DNA from 3 places in the Viridibacterium curvum genome. Region 2 is predicted to be linked to each of the others. Evidence: predicted binding sites of a transcription regulator. Region 2 holds the regulator's gene; each other region holds the start of a gene.
The links. Region 2 encodes sigma-54, which starts transcription at its own class of promoters, with help from an activator protein. Its sites were predicted from a motif close to TGGCACGCTTNCTGCTNA; they were not measured.
Positions count from the first base shown of each region.

Region 1: the regulator sigma-54 is predicted to act here: its motif matches at 3,431-3,448, upstream of rsxA (electron transport complex subunit RsxA).
Region 3: the regulator sigma-54 is predicted to act here: its motif matches at 4,158-4,175, upstream of ABEA02_RS00075 (PEP-CTERM sorting domain-containing protein).

Region 1 is NZ_BAABLD010000017.1:451,865-457,835, forward strand. Features, by position in the region: gene ABEA02_RS18490 (RnfABCDGE type electron transport complex subunit D) at 1-761, opposite strand, end outside; gene rsxC (electron transport complex subunit RsxC) at 758-2,263, opposite strand; gene ABEA02_RS18500 (RnfABCDGE type electron transport complex subunit B) at 2,266-2,793, opposite strand; gene rsxA (electron transport complex subunit RsxA) at 2,815-3,405, opposite strand; gene ABEA02_RS18510 (IscS subfamily cysteine desulfurase) at 3,857-5,068, shown strand; gene iscU (Fe-S cluster assembly scaffold IscU) at 5,188-5,610, shown strand; gene erpA (iron-sulfur cluster insertion protein ErpA) at 5,624-5,971, shown strand, end outside.
Region 2 is NZ_BAABLD010000008.1:1,042,890-1,048,860, forward strand. Features, by position in the region: gene ABEA02_RS12630 (NAD(P)H-dependent flavin oxidoreductase) at 1-37, shown strand, start outside; gene hprK (HPr(Ser) kinase/phosphatase) at 108-1,049, opposite strand; gene ABEA02_RS12640 (PTS sugar transporter subunit IIA) at 1,018-1,503, opposite strand; gene hpf (ribosome hibernation-promoting factor, HPF/YfiA family) at 1,657-1,983, opposite strand; gene ABEA02_RS12650 (RNA polymerase factor sigma-54) at 1,994-3,499, opposite strand; gene lptB (LPS export ABC transporter ATP-binding protein) at 3,518-4,240, opposite strand; gene recX (recombination regulator RecX) at 4,221-4,685, opposite strand; gene recA (recombinase RecA) at 4,719-5,735, opposite strand.
Region 3 is NZ_BAABLD010000001.1:18,691-24,661, reverse strand. Features, by position in the region: gene ileS (isoleucine--tRNA ligase) at 1-1,351, shown strand, start outside; gene lspA (signal peptidase II) at 1,348-1,845, shown strand; gene ABEA02_RS00085 (FKBP-type peptidyl-prolyl cis-trans isomerase) at 1,842-2,270, shown strand; gene ispH (4-hydroxy-3-methylbut-2-enyl diphosphate reductase) at 2,367-3,305, shown strand; gene ABEA02_RS00075 (PEP-CTERM sorting domain-containing protein) at 3,375-4,118, opposite strand; gene ABEA02_RS00070 (pectinesterase family protein) at 4,355-5,464, opposite strand; gene ABEA02_RS00065 (discoidin domain-containing protein) at 5,703-5,971, opposite strand, start outside.

The DNA.
Region 1 (5,971 bases), on a different contig from region 2:
ACCGCGTTCGCGATCAGGGCCGGCACACCCAGGCCCAGCATGAAGCCAATCGGAATGCGCAGACCAATGATCCGTTTGGCCACCAGGAACAGACCGCCGCCAAGGATCAGCAGCGCCGAGGTCTCGCCCAGGCTGCCGGCACGTGCGCCATTGATGGAAGACGCCCAGGGCAGGAAGTCGCGCAGCGCGTCGAACATGTCGACGCCGCGCCCCAGCTCGGTCTTGACGTGACCCAGCAGCGAAGCGCTGGTGAAGGCATCCGGCACACCGCTGGCAAGGAAGATCTGCGAGAAGGCCTGCGCGAAATCTGTGCCCTGCGCCAGCGCTTGCGGGCTGACCCACTGTGTCATCTGCACGGGGAATGACACCAGCACCAGGGTGCGGCCCACCATCGCCGGGTTGAACAGATTGCAACCCAGGCCACCGAACACCTGCTTGGCCAGCACGATGGCACAGGCCGACGCCAGCACACCGATCCACCAGGGTGCCCAAGGTGGCATCGACATCGCCATCAGCCAGCCGGTCAGCACGGCCGAGCCATCCCACAGCACGGGCAACGCGCGCTTGCCGGCCCAGCGCAGGCACAAGGCTTCAAAGAAAACGCAGGAGAAGACGCACACACACCAGAACAGGAAGGCGCCCCAGCCAAATTGCCAGAAGCCTGCGAGGGTGGCGGGCGTGAGCGCCAGCAAAACCATTCCCATGATCTGGCTGGTGGTGCGACTGGTGAGTGCGTGGGGCGATGCGTGAACCTGGCTCATGATGCGGTCTCGCTGTTGCGTTTCTGTGCGGCTTCGGCAGCCGCCCTGTCACGTTCGGCCTTGCGGCGCGCATGCATCTCGGCCTTCTCGCGCTTTTCGCGTTCGATGCGTTCGCTTCGCGCGTCGGTCAGCACCTTGATGTTGTCGAGGCGCTTCTTGTCGCGGTTCATCGCCGAGAGCTCGCCCTTGGCGTGATAGAAGTACTGCACCAGCGGAATCCGCGACGGACACACGAAGCCACATGCCCCGCAGGTCAGGCAGTCACCGAGACCGATCTCGTCAGCCTTGCCCAGTTCATTGGCGTTGATCAGCGAGGCCATCTCCAGCGGCATCAGGCCCACCGGGCAAGCACTCACGCAGCTCGAACAACGGATGCAGGCGCTCGGTTCGCGCTCGCCCACCTCTGCCGCCGTCAGTGCCAGCGCGCCGCTCGCCCCCTTGACCACAGGCGCCTCGAAGCTCGGCACGCCGATGCCCATCATCGGGCCACCGACGATCACGCGCGCCGGTGAGCTCACCAGCCCGCCGCAACGCTCGAACAGATACGACAGTGGTGTGCCGATGCGTGCCCACAGGTTGCGCGGCTCGCGCACCGCACCACCAGCCACGGTGATGACGCGCTCGGTCAATGGCTCGCCGTAACGCAGCGCGCGATGCACCGCGTAGGCCGTGCCGACGTTGTGCACCACCACGCCCACATCGGCCGCGCGACCATCGGCGGGCGCTTCAATGCCGGTGAGCGTCTGGATCAGCTGACGATCCGCCCCCATCGGGTAACGACTCGGCACTTTGGCGACCCCCACTTCGGGGAACGGCTTGGCGGCGATCTTCATCGCCGTAATCGCCTCGGGCTTGTTGTCCTCGATGCCCACGAGCACGCGCGTAGCACCTGTAGCCTTGAGAATCAGCCGCGCACCTTCGATGATGCCGTCTGCATGTTCCTGCATGAGCCTGTCGTCACACGAAAGGTAGGGCTCGCATTCGCTGCCATTGAGAATCAGCGTAGTGATCTTGCTCTTCGCGCCAAGCGCCAGCTTGACTGCGGACGGGAAGGTCGCTCCCCCCATGCCGACGATGCCGGCGGCGGCCACCCGACGAGCGATCTCTTCTCCGGCCAGATTGATCGGGTAATGCTCGGTCTGCAGGGTCACCCATTCATCACGACCATCCGGCTTGATGTGGATGGCCATGTCGGGTAGACCTGAGGGATGTGGCATGGCGGCTTCGGCAATAGCCACTACCGTGCCGGAAGTCGGCGCATGCACCGGCGCCGAGATGTTGCCGCCCGCCTCGGCAATCAGCTGGCCGCGCAACACGTAATCGCCGACCGCCACGACCGGGCGTGCTGCGGCACCCACGTGCTGTGACAGTGGCACCGTCAGCAGGTCGGGAAAGCCCGCCTGTTCGATGGAGAGGCCGCAGGCCGGGAATTTGTGACTATCCGGATGAACGCCCCAGCGCTGAAGCAGCTTGCGGAGCGGTGGAATGACAATGGAGCTCATGATCAGGACACCATGACAGGTTTGGGCATCACCCAGGTACCCAGGGTTTCGGGCACTTCGATCATGCTGATGGCACCGGTCGGGCACTTTTCTTCGCACTGGTTGCAACCCGTGCAGGCCTCGTCGAGGATGGTGTGCAACTGCTTGGTCGAACCAAGAATGGCGTCTGACGGGCAGGTGCGGAAGCACTTCGTGCAGCCGATGCAGATGGCTTCCTGGATCACCGCCACGGTGGGCCGCGGTGCTTCACCCCCATCGTCGAGCTTGATGCCAAGGTGATCGGCAATCGTCTGCGCTACCACCTTGCCCCCCGGCGGGCAGCAGGTCGGCGAAGCCGTGCCGGCGACAATCGCCTCGGCCGCGCCGGCGCAACCAGGGAAGCCGCACTGGCCACAGTTCGCGGCAGGCAACATGGCCATGACTTCTTCGACGCGCGCATCGCCCTCGACATGCAGCTTGCGTGCTGCATAACCCAGCGCCAGGCCCAGGCCTGAACTGATGGCTGCCAGACTCACCACTGCTGTAAGCATGTTCTCTACTCCCTGCAGATATCAGTGCACTTCAGCCGGAACCAGACCGGTGAAACCCATGAATGCCAGTGCCAGCAAGCTCGCTGCGATGTAGGCAATCGGCGCACCGGCAAACGTGCCGGGCACGCGAACCAGGGCAAGACGCTCGCGCATGCCGGCAAATATGATCATCACCATCGTGAAACCAAGACCGGACCCGAAGCCGTTGACGACGCTCATGGTCATGCCCAGCTTGCCCTGCGCGTTGATCAGTGGAATGCCCAGCACGGCGCAATTGGTTGTGATGAGGGGCAGGTAGATGCCCAGCACGCGGTAGAGATCGGGCGTCGCCTTCTTGACGACCATCTCGACGAACTGCACGACCGCTGCAATGACCAGGATGTAGGTGAGGATGCGCAGGTAAATCAGGTCATAGGCGCCGAGCAGCCAGTGCTCGAGGGCCCATGCCGCAGCAGATGACAAAGTCATCACAAAGGTCGTCGACAGCCCCATACCTACAGCACCATCGATTTTTTTGGACACGCCCATGAAGGGGCAGAGCCCGAGAAACTTCACCAGTACCACGTTGTTGACGAGGACGATGCCGATGATGGTGAGCAACATTTCGCGCATGACAGTTCTCCTGTTTCAGCGGCTAAATGCATGACCTGTGCCAAAAGACGATTTCGATTCACTTTCAATAACTTGCGCTGTTTTCCGGGGTCTTTCCGACGCTGCGCAATTTGTCGCTTTCCGCACAGATCGACACCCTCTCAATAGCGCGCTGCAATCACGCCAGCCAAGCCCGTGCAGCGCGCAACGCCCGCACGCGTACACGCGTGCACGCGGGGGCGTTGGCACAACGCAGCAGGCAAGGTCCACCGCAACGCAGGCCGCGTCAGCTATCCGACAAATTCGACACGCCACACGAGCCTCGCGCGCGCGAGCGTGTCGCGACGGCCGTAAATGTTTGATCTGGATCAAATTTCGGAACTGGCCCCAAAGTTGCTCAAGGCTGTTGCAAGGCAGCACGACACAACGAACTGCCCACGTCGAACATCGGATTGAACGCAGGAGAAGCAGCATGACGAACCGCCCGATCTATCTCGATTACTCCGCCACCACACCGGTCGACCCGCGCGTCGTCGCGAAGATGGTGCCCTGGCTGTTCGACAACTTCGGCAACCCGGCTAGCCGCTCGCACAGCTATGGTTGGGCTGCTGAAGAAGTCGTCGAGATTGCGCGCGAACAGGTCGCTGCACTGGTCGGCGCCGACCCGCGCGAGATCGTGTGGACCTCGGGTGCCACCGAATCGAACAACCTCGCCATCAAGGGCGTGGCGCGTTTCCACTCGGCGCGTGGCAAGCACCTCATCACCGTCAAGACCGAGCACAAGGCCGTGCTCGACACCTGCCGCGAACTCGAACGCGACGGCTTCGAAGTCACCTATCTCGACGTGCTCGAAAACGGCCTGCTCGACATCGACGCCTTCAAGGCCGCGATCCGCCCCGACACCATCCTTGCCTCGGTGATGCTGGTGAACAACGAGATCGGCGTGATCCAGGACATCGCCGCACTCGGCACCATCTGTCGCGACAAGGGCGTGATCTTCCACGTCGATGCCGCACAGGCCACCGGCAAGGTCGAGATCGATCTCGACAACCTGCCGGTCGACCTGATGTCGTTCTCGGCACACAAGACCTACGGCCCCAAGGGCATCGGCGCGCTCTACGTGTGCCGCAAGCCGCGCGTACGCATCGAAGCCATGATCCACGGCGGCGGTCACGAACGCGGCATGCGTTCGGGCACCCTGCCGACGCACCAGATCGTCGGCATGGGCGAAGCTTTCTGGCTGGCCCGCGAATGCATGGGCACCGACAACGAGCGCATCCGCTGGCTGCGCGACCGCCTCATGACCGGCCTGCAGAAGATGGATCAGACCTTCATCAACGGCGACCTCGAACACCGCGTACCGCACAACCTGAACATGAGCTTCAACTTCGTCGAAGGCGAGTCGCTGCTGATGGGCATCAAGGACGTTGCGGTCTCGTCCGGATCGGCCTGTACCTCGGCTTCGCTGGAACCCTCATACGTGCTGCGCGCCCTGGGCCGCAGCGACGAACTCGCCCACAGCTCGATCCGCTTCTCGATCGGCCGCTTCACCACAGTGCAGGAAGTCGACGCCGTCATCGGAATGATCTCCGGCGCGGTTGGCAAACTGCGTGAACTCTCGCCCCTGTGGGACATGCACTGCGCCGGCATCGACCTCAATACCGTGCAGTGGGCCGAACATTGATCAATCAGTGAAGAGTCAGGAGTGAGGCGTCAGGAGTTGAATTTTGCGGGCGGCATCGCCGCCCGGATACCTGCCCTCCTCACTCATTACTCCTCACTCCTCACCCGAAGGAGTTAAACATGGCATACAGCGACAAGGTACTGGATCACTACGACAATCCCCGCAACGTCGGCTCGATGGCCGCTGACGACGATGGCGTCGGCACCGGCATGGTCGGCGCACCAGCCTGCGGCGACGTGATGAAGCTGCAGATCAAGGTGAATGCCCAAGGCGTGATCGAAGACGCCAAGTTCAAGACCTACGGCTGCGGCTCGGCCATCGCTTCGAGCTCGCTGGTGACCGAATGGGTCAAGGGCAAGACGCTCGACGAAGCGCTCGCCATCAAGAACACCGACATCGCCGAAGAGCTGGCCCTGCCGCCCGTCAAGATCCACTGCTCCATCCTCGCCGAAGACGCCATCAAGGCCGCCGTCGCAGACTTCCGCGCCAAGCAGGACGGCGCTGCAGCCTGCCCTTCGGTTGAAGTCCAACAAGCTGCCTGAAAGGAACACCGCAATGAACGCAGTTGCTGAAGAAATCGTCGCCTCGCCCATCAAGTTCATGGACGCCGCTGCGGCCAAGGTTGCCGAACTGATTGCCGAAGAAGGCAACCCTGCCCTCAAGCTGCGCGTCTATGTGACCGGCGGCGGCTGTTCGGGCTTTTCCTATGGCTTCGCTTTTGAAGAGGAGCTCAAGGAAGACGACATGAGCTTCGAGAAGTCCGGCGTGACCATGGTTGTCGATGCCATGAGCATGCAATACCTCATGGGCGCCGAAATCGATTACGAAGATGGTCTCGAAGGCTCGCGCTTCGTGATCCGCAACCCCAACGCCACCTCGACCTGTGGCTGCGGCAGCTCGTTC
Region 2 (5,971 bases):
GGGTTCGCCGTTGACCAAGGCTGCCCGGCCGGCCTGAGTTGCCGCCGCAAATTCGCGGCCCAAACAACAACGGCGCCTGCGGGCGCCGTTGTTGTTTTGGTTCCTGCCTAGTGCTCGAAGGGATCGTCCCGATCCAGCGCATCGCGCTGGCGGTCGACGAACTCTTGCGTCGAGTCGATGCCGCGCAGTTGCAGGATGGTGTTGCGCACGGCCGCTTCGAGCAGCACGGCGAGGTTGCGACCTGCCGCCACGGGCAGGATGATGCGGCGTACGCCAACCCCCAGCACGTCCTGTTCCTCATCGTCGAGCGTGAGGCGCAGCGGTTCGTCCTGCACGTTGCGCTTCTGCAGGTGCACGATGAGACGCAAGCGCATCTTGCGACGACAGGCCGTTTCGCCAAAGATCGTGCGGATGTTGAGGATGCCCAGTCCGCGCACTTCGAGAAAGTCCTTGAGCATCTCGGGACACTTGCCCTCGAGTACGCCCGAGGCGATGCGCGAGATCTCGACCACGTCGTCGGCAACGAGACCGTGGCCGCGCGAGATGAGTTCGAGCGCGAGTTCGGATTTGCCTGCACCCGAGTCGCCGGTGATGAGCACACCGAGGCCCAGCACGTCCATGAACACGCCGTGCAGCGAGACGCGCTCGGCGAGACGACGCGACAGGAAGGACCGCAGCACTTCGATGACGCGCGCTGATTCGAGCGGCGAGGCGAGTACGGGAACGCCAACATCTTCGCAGTTGCGGCGGATGATGTCGGGCACCTCGCAGTCGTCGGCGACGATGATTGCAGGGGGTGGTGCGGCGAGGATGGCGAGCAGGTGGTGCTCCAGCTTGTCCTTGGCCTGACGGCGCGCCCATTCGAACTCGGTCTGGCCGATGACCTGCAGGCGCGTGGGGTGGATCAGGTTGAGGTGGCCGACGAGGTCGGCTGCCCACACGCGGTCATCGTGAACGGTGATATGGGTGTCGAGCCGGCCTGCGACATGGCGCAGGCGCAGCGCGGCCCGGTTGGCTTCAAACAGCTGGGCGACGCTGGTTCGCCGCATTGGCGTCCCACTCGGCAAAGAGGCTGTGCAGCGCGCGCGCGTCGGCGGATTCCGTCAGCGCATCGCGGAATTCGCGATCACTGAACATCGTGGCGAGCTCGGACAGCAGCTGCAGATGCGCCTCGTTGGCCTGCTCGGGCACGAGCATGATGAAGATGAGACCGACGGGCTTGGCATCCGGGGCATCGAAGTTGATCGCTTCGGCCATGCGCATGAAGGCGCCCAGCGGCGACTTGAGGCCCTTGATGCGGCCGTGCGGAATAGCGACGCCTTGCCCAAGCCCGGTGGAGCAGAGCTTCTCACGCTGGGCCAGCGCATCGGTCACCAGCTTGCTGGATACACCGGCCTGGCGTTCAAACATGACGCCGGCAGACTCGAACACTGTCTGCTTGTCGCTGGCAGCAAAGTCGATGACAACGTTGGCAGCAGGCAGGATCTTGGAGATCAGGTTCATTGCAGGTAGTACGGACGCTTCGGCGCCTGGTATTCCGCGAGTTGGCGAGAGAGGGGGGAAAGTTTGCCTGATCGGACAGGCAGCGTCGAGATGAACGAGAGGTTTGTGCTGAAGCGGCCCTCTCCCTGTGCGGGAGAGAGCCGTCGCAGGGGCTCAGCCTTCTGCAGTTTGCTGGTGTTTGATGGCGTCGCGGGTATGGTCGGACGACTTTTCCTTGTGCTTGACGACCTGGCGATCGAGTTTGTCGATCATGGCGTCAATGGCGGCGTAAAGGTCTTCGTTGCTGCTTTCCACGAAGATGTCCTTGCCGCGGACATGAACCGTAACTTCGGCCTTCTGCTTGAGCTTTTCGACAGACAGGATGACATGCGTCGCAGTCACATGGTCGAAGTGACGGATTACCCTGTCTAGCTTGCCTGTGACGTATTCGCGGATGGCGGGCGTCACATCGAGGTGGTGGCCGGTGATATTCAGGTTCATAAGCGAACTCCTAGATCGTTTTGCGCTGACTGACCGGCGGAATATTGAGTGACTCGCGGTACTTCGCGATGGTTCTGCGAGCCACCACGATACCCTGCTGGCCCAACATCTCGGCAATCTTTGCGTCCGACAGCGGTTTTTTGCCGTCTTCCCCTGCGACCATCTGGCGAATCAGCGCGCGAATCGCCGTGGCGGAGCAGGCACCGCCCGTGTCCGTAGACACGTGACTGCCGAAGAAATACTTCAGTTCATAAATCCCACGCGTCGAGGCCAGGTACTTCTGTGTGGTGACCCGCGACACCGTGGACTCGTGCAGTTCCAGCTCTTCGGCAATTTCCCGCAGGGTCAGGGGCCGCATGGCCACTTCACCGTGGTCGAAGAACTGGCGCTGTCTTTCAACGATAGCCTGCGACACGCGCAGGATCGTGTCAAATCTTTGCTGGACGTTCTTTATCAGCCATTTTGCCTCTTGCAGTTGCGTGGACAGCGAGCCGCTGATGCCACGGTTCTGATGAAGGATATCGGCATAGACCCGGTGAATCCTGAGCTTGGGCATGGCCTCGGGGTTCAGGTTAGCCGTCCAGGCGCCACGGTACTTGCGCACGATCACATCCGGCACGATGTAACGCGCTTCCAGCGGCGCAAACTGGGCACCCGGATGCGGGTTGAGGCTGCAGATGAGTTCGTGTGCGGCACGCAGGCCGTCGTCATCGCAGCCCAGGCGGCGGCGGATCTTGACGAAATCACGTGCGGCGAGCTGTTCGAGACAGTGCTCGACGATGCCCATGGCCAGATCGCGCGTGGGGCTCTTGTCGCGTGCCTTCAGTTGCAGCAACAGGCATTCCTGCAGGCTGCGGGCGCCGATTCCCACGGGGTCGAAGTGCTGCACATGGCGCAAAGCCGTGACCAGCTCTTCGAGCTCGACTTCCCATTCTTCGGGGATCAGGGGGAGGAGCTCTTCAAGCTCCTGCGCCAGCATGCCGTCGTCTTCGAGCGCTTCAATGATGAGGCGGATCAAGGCGCGGTCGCGGTCCGAGAAGGGCATCAGCGCGAGCTGCTGCTCAAGGTGGTCGCGCAGGCTGGTGCTTGCGGCCTGGAACTCCTGGAAATCGCTGTCGTCGTCGCTGTCGTTGCTGCCACTGCCGCTGCCCGTGGCTTCGGCACGCCATTCGGCAGCCTCGCCGATGTCGTCGTCCGACACCGAGTCGTAGGCCTCGGTAATGGTGTCGGGCATTTCGACGGTGGTTTGCGGCTCGAAGTCCTCTTCGCCATTGGCGTGGCGGTCGGACAGTTCACTGGCTGCTGTCGCAGCCTCTGCCGTGGGCACGTCCTGCATCGGTGCGACATCTTCGCCCTCCTCGGCGCCATCGCGTTCGAGCAGAGGGTTTTCGAGCAGCATGCGCTCGATTTCGGTATTGAGCTCCAGGGTGGACAGCTGCAGCAGTTTGATGGACTGCTGGAGTTGAGGCGTAAGCGCTAGCTGTTGGGAGAGACGTAACTGGAGCGAGGGCTTCATGACTGGATGATGCGTGATTTACAGCCGGAAATGTTCACCCAGATAGATCTGGCGAACCTGGTCATTCTGCACGATCTCGTTCGGACGACCGCCCGCCAGCACTTCGCCGGCATTGATGATCCAGGCGTGGTCGCAGATACCGAGGGTTTCGCGCACGTTGTGGTCGGTGATCAATACGCCGATTCCGCGTGCCTTGAGGTAGCCGATGATCTTCTGGATGTCGATCACCGCGATCGGATCGACGCCCGCGAAGGGTTCATCGAGCAGGATCAGTTTGGGGTTGGTGGCGAGTGCGCGCGCAATTTCGACGCGACGGCGTTCGCCGCCAGACAGGGATATCGCATTGGCGTCGCGCAGATGGCCGATGTTGAGCTCGTCGAGCAGTTCGTCGAGGCGACCCCGTTGCTCGTCCTTGCCGAGCTTTTGCAATTCGAGGACGGCGAGGATGTTTTCCGTCACCGTCAGCTTGCGGAACACCGAGTTTTCCTGAGGCAGATAGGACAGGCCCAGCTGCGCACGACGGTGCATCGGCAGGTGGGTGATGTCGGTGCTGTTCAGGTGAATGCGGCCGCCATCTGCCTTGACGAGACCCACGATGGTGTAGAAGCAGGTCGTCTTGCCCGCACCATTTGGGCCCAGCAAGCCGACGACTTCGCCGCCGCCGACCTGGAAGGACACGTCCTTGACCACGGTGCGGGCTTTGTAACGTTTGCGGACGCCTTCAACCTTCAACAAACTCATGCACGGGATCTTTCAGCAACTTGCGGATCAGCTCCGCCGAAAAGCCGCGCGACTGCAGAAAGCGGGCTTGCCTGGCCCAGTCCTTCGCATCGACGGGCGGCTGCCCGAATTTCTTTTTCCACACGCTCCGTGCGCGTGTCAGTTCGTCTTCAACCAGTACCTCACCGAGTGCGGTGCTGGCGAGTTCTTCCGTCACACCACGGTCACCCAGCTCGCGGCGGATGCGGGCACTGCCCAGTCGTCCGGCGCGTGATCTCACATAGCTTTCGGCGAAGCGCGCGTCGGACTGAAGCCCTGTTTCTGCCATGCGGTCCAGCACGGCCTCCACGTCATCGCCCTCATCGGCACGCGCAGCCAGCTTGCGCCGCAGCTCCTGCCGCGAATGCTCGCGGGTGGCGAGCAGACGCAGTGCAGTGCTGGTGAGGGAGGAGGCGGGCTTCTTCACTGCGGGCTCCGGTCAGATCCGCGGACGCCGGGCTTACTCGGCGGCCACGGCCTGCATGGCTGCGACGCCGACAGCTTCGCGGATCTTGTTTTCGATCTCGCGTGCGGTCTCGGGGTGCTCACGCAGGAACTCGCGGGCGTTGTCCTTGCCCTGACCGATCTTCTCGCCTTGATAGGCGTACCAGGCGCCGGACTTGTCGACGAACTTGTGATCCACGCCCATGTCGACGATCTCACCCTCGCGCGAGATGCCCTCGCCGTAGAGGATGTCGAAATGCGCTTCCTTGAACGGGGGCGCGACCTTGTTCTTGACGACCTTGACCTTGGTCTCGGAACCGATGACTTCCTCGCCCTTCTTGATCGTACCGGTGCGGCGAATGTCGAGGCGCACGGAGGCGTAGAACTTCAGTGCGTTGCCGCCCGTGGTGGTTTCGGGGTTGCCGAACATCACGCCGATCTTCATGCGGATCTGGTTGATGAAGATGACCAGCGTATTCGTGCGCTTGATGTTGGCGGTGAGCTTGCGCAGGGCTTGCGACATCAGGCGGGCTTGCAGGCCCGGCAGCTGGTCGCCCATCTCGCCTTCGATTTCGGCCTTGGGCGTCAGCGCGGCAACCGAGTCGATGACGAGGATGTCGACGCCGCCCGAACGCACGAGCATGTCGGCGATTTCAAGGGCTTGCTCACCGGTGTCCGGCTGCGAAATCAGCAGGTCGCCGACATTTACGCCCAGCTTTGCTGCGTATTGCACATCCAGTGCGTGTTCGGCGTCGATGAAGGCCGCAGTGCCGCCGATTTTCTGCATCTCGGCGATGACTTGCAGGGTCAGGGTCGTCTTGCCGGAAGACTCCGGGCCGTAGATTTCCACCACACGGCCACGCGGCAGGCCGCCAATGCCCAATGCGATGTCCAACCCCAGCGAACCGGTCGATACGGCCTGGATCTCTTCCTCCAGCTTGCCGTCGCCCATGCGCATGATGGAACCCTTGCCAAACTGCTTTTCGATCTGTGCCAATGCGGCGGCCAGGGCTTTTGACTTGTTGTCGTCCATTTCAATCCTCAATGTCTGCAGTGACGGGCGCTCACGGAAATTATGGCATAGACCTTGCGTAAGGCGTGCCGCGTTTCACAGCAACCGATGTGAATTACCGCGAACAATTGGAAATACTTCAACGCTGGCGCGGGTTGTGCGAATCGTAGAAGATGAGGGACTGAGCAGGATCCGGCCATTCCGGCCCATTCACGAATGACTCCATGAGGGCGACGCGGCGGCAACGCCGGGTCGGA
Region 3 (5,971 bases), on a different contig from region 2:
GCATCCGCGCACCGCCGAGCTGATGGAAGAGGTGGCCAAGCGCGTCGAGAAAGCCGGCATCGAAGCCTGGTTCTCGCTGGATGCGGCCGAGCTGCTCGGCGCCGAAGCGGCGCAGTACGACAAGATCAGCGACACGCTGGACGTGTGGTTCGACTCCGGCACCACGCACGACCACGTCATGCGCGGCTCACACGCTGCCGACCATGCCTTCCCGGCCGATCTCTACCTCGAAGGCTCGGACCAGCATCGCGGCTGGTTCCACTCGTCCTTGCTCACCGGTTGCACCATCGATGGCCGCGCGCCCTACAAGGCCCTGCTCACACACGGCTTCGTCGTCGACGGCCAGGGCCGCAAGATGAGCAAATCGCTCGGCAACACCGTGGTGCCGCAGGAAGTGTCGGACAAGCTGGGGTCCGAAATCCTGCGCCTCTGGGCCGCCTCGACCGACTACTCGGGCGAAGTGTCGATCAGCAAGGAAATCCTCGATCGCGTTGTTGAAGGCTATCGCCGCGTGCGCAACACCTTGAGATTCCTGCTCGCCAACACGGCCGACTTCGATTTCGATGCGGACAAGGTGAAGCCCGAAGAGTGCTTCGACATCGACCGCTACGCGCTGTGGCTCACTACCCAGCTCAACACGGCGTGCCAGGCGGACTATGGCACCTACGAGTTCCACAAGGTCGTGCAGCGCCTGCAGGTTTTCTGCTCCGAAGATCTCGGTGCCTTCTACCTCGACATCCTCAAGGATCGTCTCTACACCAGCGCACCGAAGTCTGTTGCACGCCGTTCGGCGCAGACCACGCTGTACTACATCACGCACACCCTTGTGCGCCTGATGGCGCCCATCCTGTCCTTCACGGCGGAAGAAGCCTGGCAGGTCATCACTGGCCGGGACGACGACAGCGTGATGCTGCACCAGTGGTTCGACGCAGCAGAAGCAACGGCTGCCGTCACGGCAGGTTACGCAACCGACGATTACGCGGCTGACGCAAGCCGTTGGGAACTGATCCGCACCGTGCGTGCCGATGTGGCGAAGCAGATCGAAGCCGTGCGTACCGAAGGCAAGGTCGGCTCCTCACTGCAGGCCGAAGTCGAAGTACGCGCCAGCGGCGACAAGTACCGTGCGCTGACATCGCTGGGCGACGACCTGCGTTTCGTCTTCATCACTTCGCAAGCCAGGGTGACGGAATCGTCCGACGAAGGCATTTCGGTGACACCCAGTGCGCACACCAAGTGCGCGCGCTGCTGGCACTACCGCGCCGACGTGGGCCGCAATGCAGCGCACCCCGAGCTGTGTGGTCGCTGCGATGACAACCTGCACGGCGCAGGGGAAGCACGGAGTCGCGCATGAGTCGCCGTTTCGGCTTGTGGTTGGGCGTCATCCTGCTGGTGATGGCGCTCGACCAGCTCACCAAGCTGTGGGCCTTGCAGACATTCGCGTTTGAAGGTGATGGCTTCCCGGTCACCAGCTTCTTCAACCTCGTGCTGCGTTACAACCCGGGCGCCGCGTTCAGCTTCCTCGCCGATCACTCGGGCTGGCAACGCTGGTTCTTCACCGCACTGGCTTTCGGCGTGAGCGCCTGGTTGCTGACGATGATCCACCGCCACCAGAATGAACGCCTGCAGCCGCTGGCCTTCTCGCTGGTCGTCGGTGGCGCCATTGGCAACGTCATCGACCGTATCGCCTACGGCAAGGTCGTCGACTTCCTCGACTTCCATGTCGCCGGCCACCACTGGCCTGCATTCAACATTGCTGATTCGGCGATCTGCGTAGGCGTTGCGCTCATGCTGATCGCCCAGTTCCGCGAATCGCGTGACAACTCGCACAAACAGGTTTCATCATGAGCATTCACGCCAACAGCCTCGTCACTCTCAATTTCCGTGTCACGCATCCCGCGACCGGCATGACCCTGATCTCGACCTTCGAGGCGACGCCGGCCACCATGCAGCTCGGTGCCGGTGAGCTGAGCCCGGCGCTCGAAGCGCGCCTGATCGGCCTTGGCCCGGGTGCGCGCGAAACCTTTCACTTCGGCCCCGGCGAAGCCTTCGGCAGCTACAGCGAGCAGCTCGTCGAGAAGGTCGCACGCCAGCACATTCCGCCCACGCTGTATCTTGAGGTCGACACGGTCTATTCTTTCCCGGCACCTGACGGTAGCACCTACCCCGGCCTGGTGCGCGAGCTGACCGATGAATACGCCCTCATCGACTTCAACCACCCGATGGCTGGCAAGGCTGTCGATGTCGACGTTGAAATCATCGGCGTCATCTAACTGCCGAGAGGAGACAGGAGTTAGGAGTGAGGAGTAAACCACCACACAGCCACCGCTCCTCACTCCTCACTCCTTACTCCTCACTGTGTGAATGAAATGAACACCGAAATCCTTCTCGCCAATCCGCGCGGCTTCTGTGCAGGCGTCGAGCGCGCCATCGGCATCGTCGAGCGCGCGCTGGCCATCCACGGCGCGCCGATCTACGTGCGTCACGAAGTGGTGCACAACAAGTTCGTCGTCGAAGACCTGCGCAACAAGGGCGCGGTGTTCATTGAAGACCTCGCCGACGTACCCGCCGGCTCCACGCTGATCTTTTCGGCCCACGGTGTGCCGCAAGCCGTGCGTCGCGAAGCCGAGGCGCTGGGCCTGCGCGTGTTCGACGCAACCTGCCCGCTGGTGACCAAGGTGCACGTCGAAGTCGGCAAGATGCGCGCACAAGGCCGCGAGATCATCATGATCGGCCACAAGGGGCATCCGGAAGCCGAGGGCACCATGGGGCAGTCCGAAGGAGGCATGTATCTCGTCGAGACCGTCGGCGATGTCGAAGCGCTGCAGGTTACCAATCCCGAGCTGCTCGCCTACGTGACGCAAACTACGCTGTCGGTCGATGATGCACAGGTCGTCGTCGATGCGCTCAAGACGAAGTTTCCCAGCATCGTTGGCCCGAAGAAAGACGACATCTGCTACGCAACGCAGAATCGCCAGGATGCCGTGAAGTTCATGGCGCCGCAGGTCGATGCCGTGATCGTTGTCGGCTCGAAGAACAGCTCGAACAGCAATCGTCTGCGTGAAGTCGCTGCGGCTCGCAACATTCCCGCCTGGCTCGTCGACAACGCCGCCGGCATTGACCCCGCGTGGCTGGAAGGCAAGAAGCGCATCGGCGTAACGGCCGGCGCGTCGGCGCCAGAAGTGCTGGTGAATGACGTGATCGCGCGCATTCGCGAACTCGGTGCAAAGACAGTTCGCACGCTGGAAGGCGTCACCGAAAATGTGACCTTCCCGCTCCCCAAGGAGCTGCAGGAGGCGCGGGAATAACCCTTGCACTGGTCAACAAAAAACGGTCCGCAATGCGGACCGTTTTTTGTTGTCGGTCGAACCGCCGCCTCAAGCAGCCTTGCGACGACGGCTGGCATGCAGACCTGCCAGGCCAAGGCCCAGCAGCGCTAGCGTACCCGGTTCCGGCACGGCGCCATCAAGCGGCTCGCCGAGCCAGTCAATGACGTTCTGTGCGAAAGCGATGTTGTTGTAACTGTTGATGTAACTGTTGTCGTTCCAGTTACTGTCGGCAATCACCAGCGCCTCACCAGCACCCACTTTGTACAGGCCAGCCATGTTGTTGCTGAACAGCATTTGCACGCCGCCCGCAGCGGCAATGACTTGGCTGCCGCAGATGTTCTGCACCTGGCCCACGCCATCAGTGAGGCTGTTGCTGACCAGCGCGCTACCCACGGACCACGAGCAATCGGAGGTCGTCATGGCGCCACCAACAACACTCATGATCGAACTGTTCCAGGCATTCCACGAGCTGTTTTCGCCGATCAGCACGACCTTGTGGCCTTCGGAAATATAAGCCGTCAGCGCGCTCACTTCGGACGCGGACAGGGATCCGTACAGCTCCTGGTTGACCCACACGGCACCGTATAGATCAAGCTGGCTAAGGTTGGAGAAGCTCGCTGTGGTCGTCAGCGTGTGCTGTGCGGTCATCATCGACGTGAAGGTGCTCCATGCAGAGCCGCCCAGAGAATTGGTCGTGTAAGACCCCTGGCCGCCTTGATGAAGCACCGGCACTGCTTGTGCAGCGCCGAGGGTCAGCCCCAGCGTTGCGGCGAGAATTGCCTTCTTGAACATTGTTGTAACTCCTTGTTGTTGTGAGTGCTGCACCAGCGTTACGCAGGAATCGGGCCACAACAAAAAGTCGTTGAATTTCAAATATCCACAAATATCGATGCCGTAACGTTGTTAACGGGGCCGACACTCTCGCTGGAACTATTTCACGCTCGCACTGGCCACCGGCTGCAATGCAGAAGGTGGCCGCCACATGACAAAGCCCGCCGTAGCGGGCTCTGACGATGACGCAGGCAGGACTACTTGGCGGCACCCGTGCCGGAATTGTTGTACTCCGCCAGACGGCGATCCCCCGAGCTTCCATAGGTCGCCTTCTGCGAGCTGCTCCAGTCCGCCCACGGCGCCGTGGAACGGATGTGAGCACCCAGGGTAGCGTCGCGGATGATGGTCTGGCCCGTGGTGGAACCATGCTGCGGCCACTGACGGCCGAGGTACACCGTGTTGCTGCCCCCGGTGGTGGTGAAGGAGCCACCAACAAACAGGAAGCCCTTCTTGCCCGCCTCGGTACTCGGCGCCGTGATGAAACCGGCACTGGTACGCGAGTTGTTGTAGCGGATCTCGCAGCTCTCGAAGACAGCCGTCGCATCACCGAAAATGAAATCGACATCGCCTTCGATGTAGCTGTTGCGGATATAGGCACGCGTGCCTGAACCATGCAGCCACAGCGTGTCCTGGTTGCCGATGAGGCGCACCGTGTCGAGCACCAGCTGGTCACCACCGTTTTTCAGCAGCGCCACGGCCTGATGCTGGCTGCCGCTGGCGGTTTCACCGTAGGTGTTCTTGATCGTGAGGTTCTTGATCTGCAGGCTGCTTGCGTAGGTCACGACTGTCGCCGTGCAGTTGGTCTGGATGGTGCTGCGCGTCGTGCAATCATTGTAGTAACTCTGCACGGCGCTGGCGGCGGCAGAGCCGTAGTTGCTGCTGTTGCCGACCATGGACTTGTAGGCCGAGCCAGTCTGCGCGTAGTACGCACCGAGCTGCAGCACCACACCCGTCTGGCTGTCGCCATAAATGGTCAGTGGCACGCCAGACGGCACCACCACCAGCCCGGTGTAGGTTCCTGCCTTGATCTGGATGTATTTGCGCGTCGAGCCCCCCGCTTTGATAGCCGCATTCACAGCGGCCTGCACAGTGGTGTAAGTGCAGCTGGAGCACACTACATAGTTGCCCGCAGTGGTACCTACGCTGCCAGGCGCCCAACTGCCAAGAAAGGTGGACTTGGTGTAGCTCGCAGCCTCGGAGCTGGATAGCAACGGCCGTGTCGCTGTCGAGGTAGCTGCCTGTGCGCCCGCTGCAGACAGAACCGCCAGTAGCAACGTCATTTGACGCAGAGTCTGTTGAATGTTCATGTGGTCTCCTGTGTTCTTGTTTGTGGATACGGAACGCATGATGGAAATCCGGGCTAGCAATCTTCCATCGGTTGTTACCGGTACCATTCAAGCACGGCACGAACCAGAAGTCTTGCTGCAACACCGCAAGCCGCGGGAATCTGTCACTTGCTGGATGAGTCGTGCAAAGAAAACGGGGGCTTGCAGCCCCCGTCAGGTGAAGTCGTTATGGCAGGCCTCCAGCGCCTGCCGACAGGACTCAGGGCTGCGGTACTGTCCCCGTGACCCGCACTTCGGAAATGGAAGGCTGCCCTGCTGATGACGAAGTCATCACGATCCGGATCGCACTGGTCAGTAGTGGATAGGCCGCATTGTTGAACAGCACTGGCGAATCCGCGAGGCCGTACCCCACCTGCAATGGCGTCCATACGCTACCACTGAGGTATTCGAGTCGGTATCCACGGATGCGGTTGCCATACTCGATCACTTCCAGCTTTTCGAGATTGAAGGGCTTCGGGCTCTGAATCA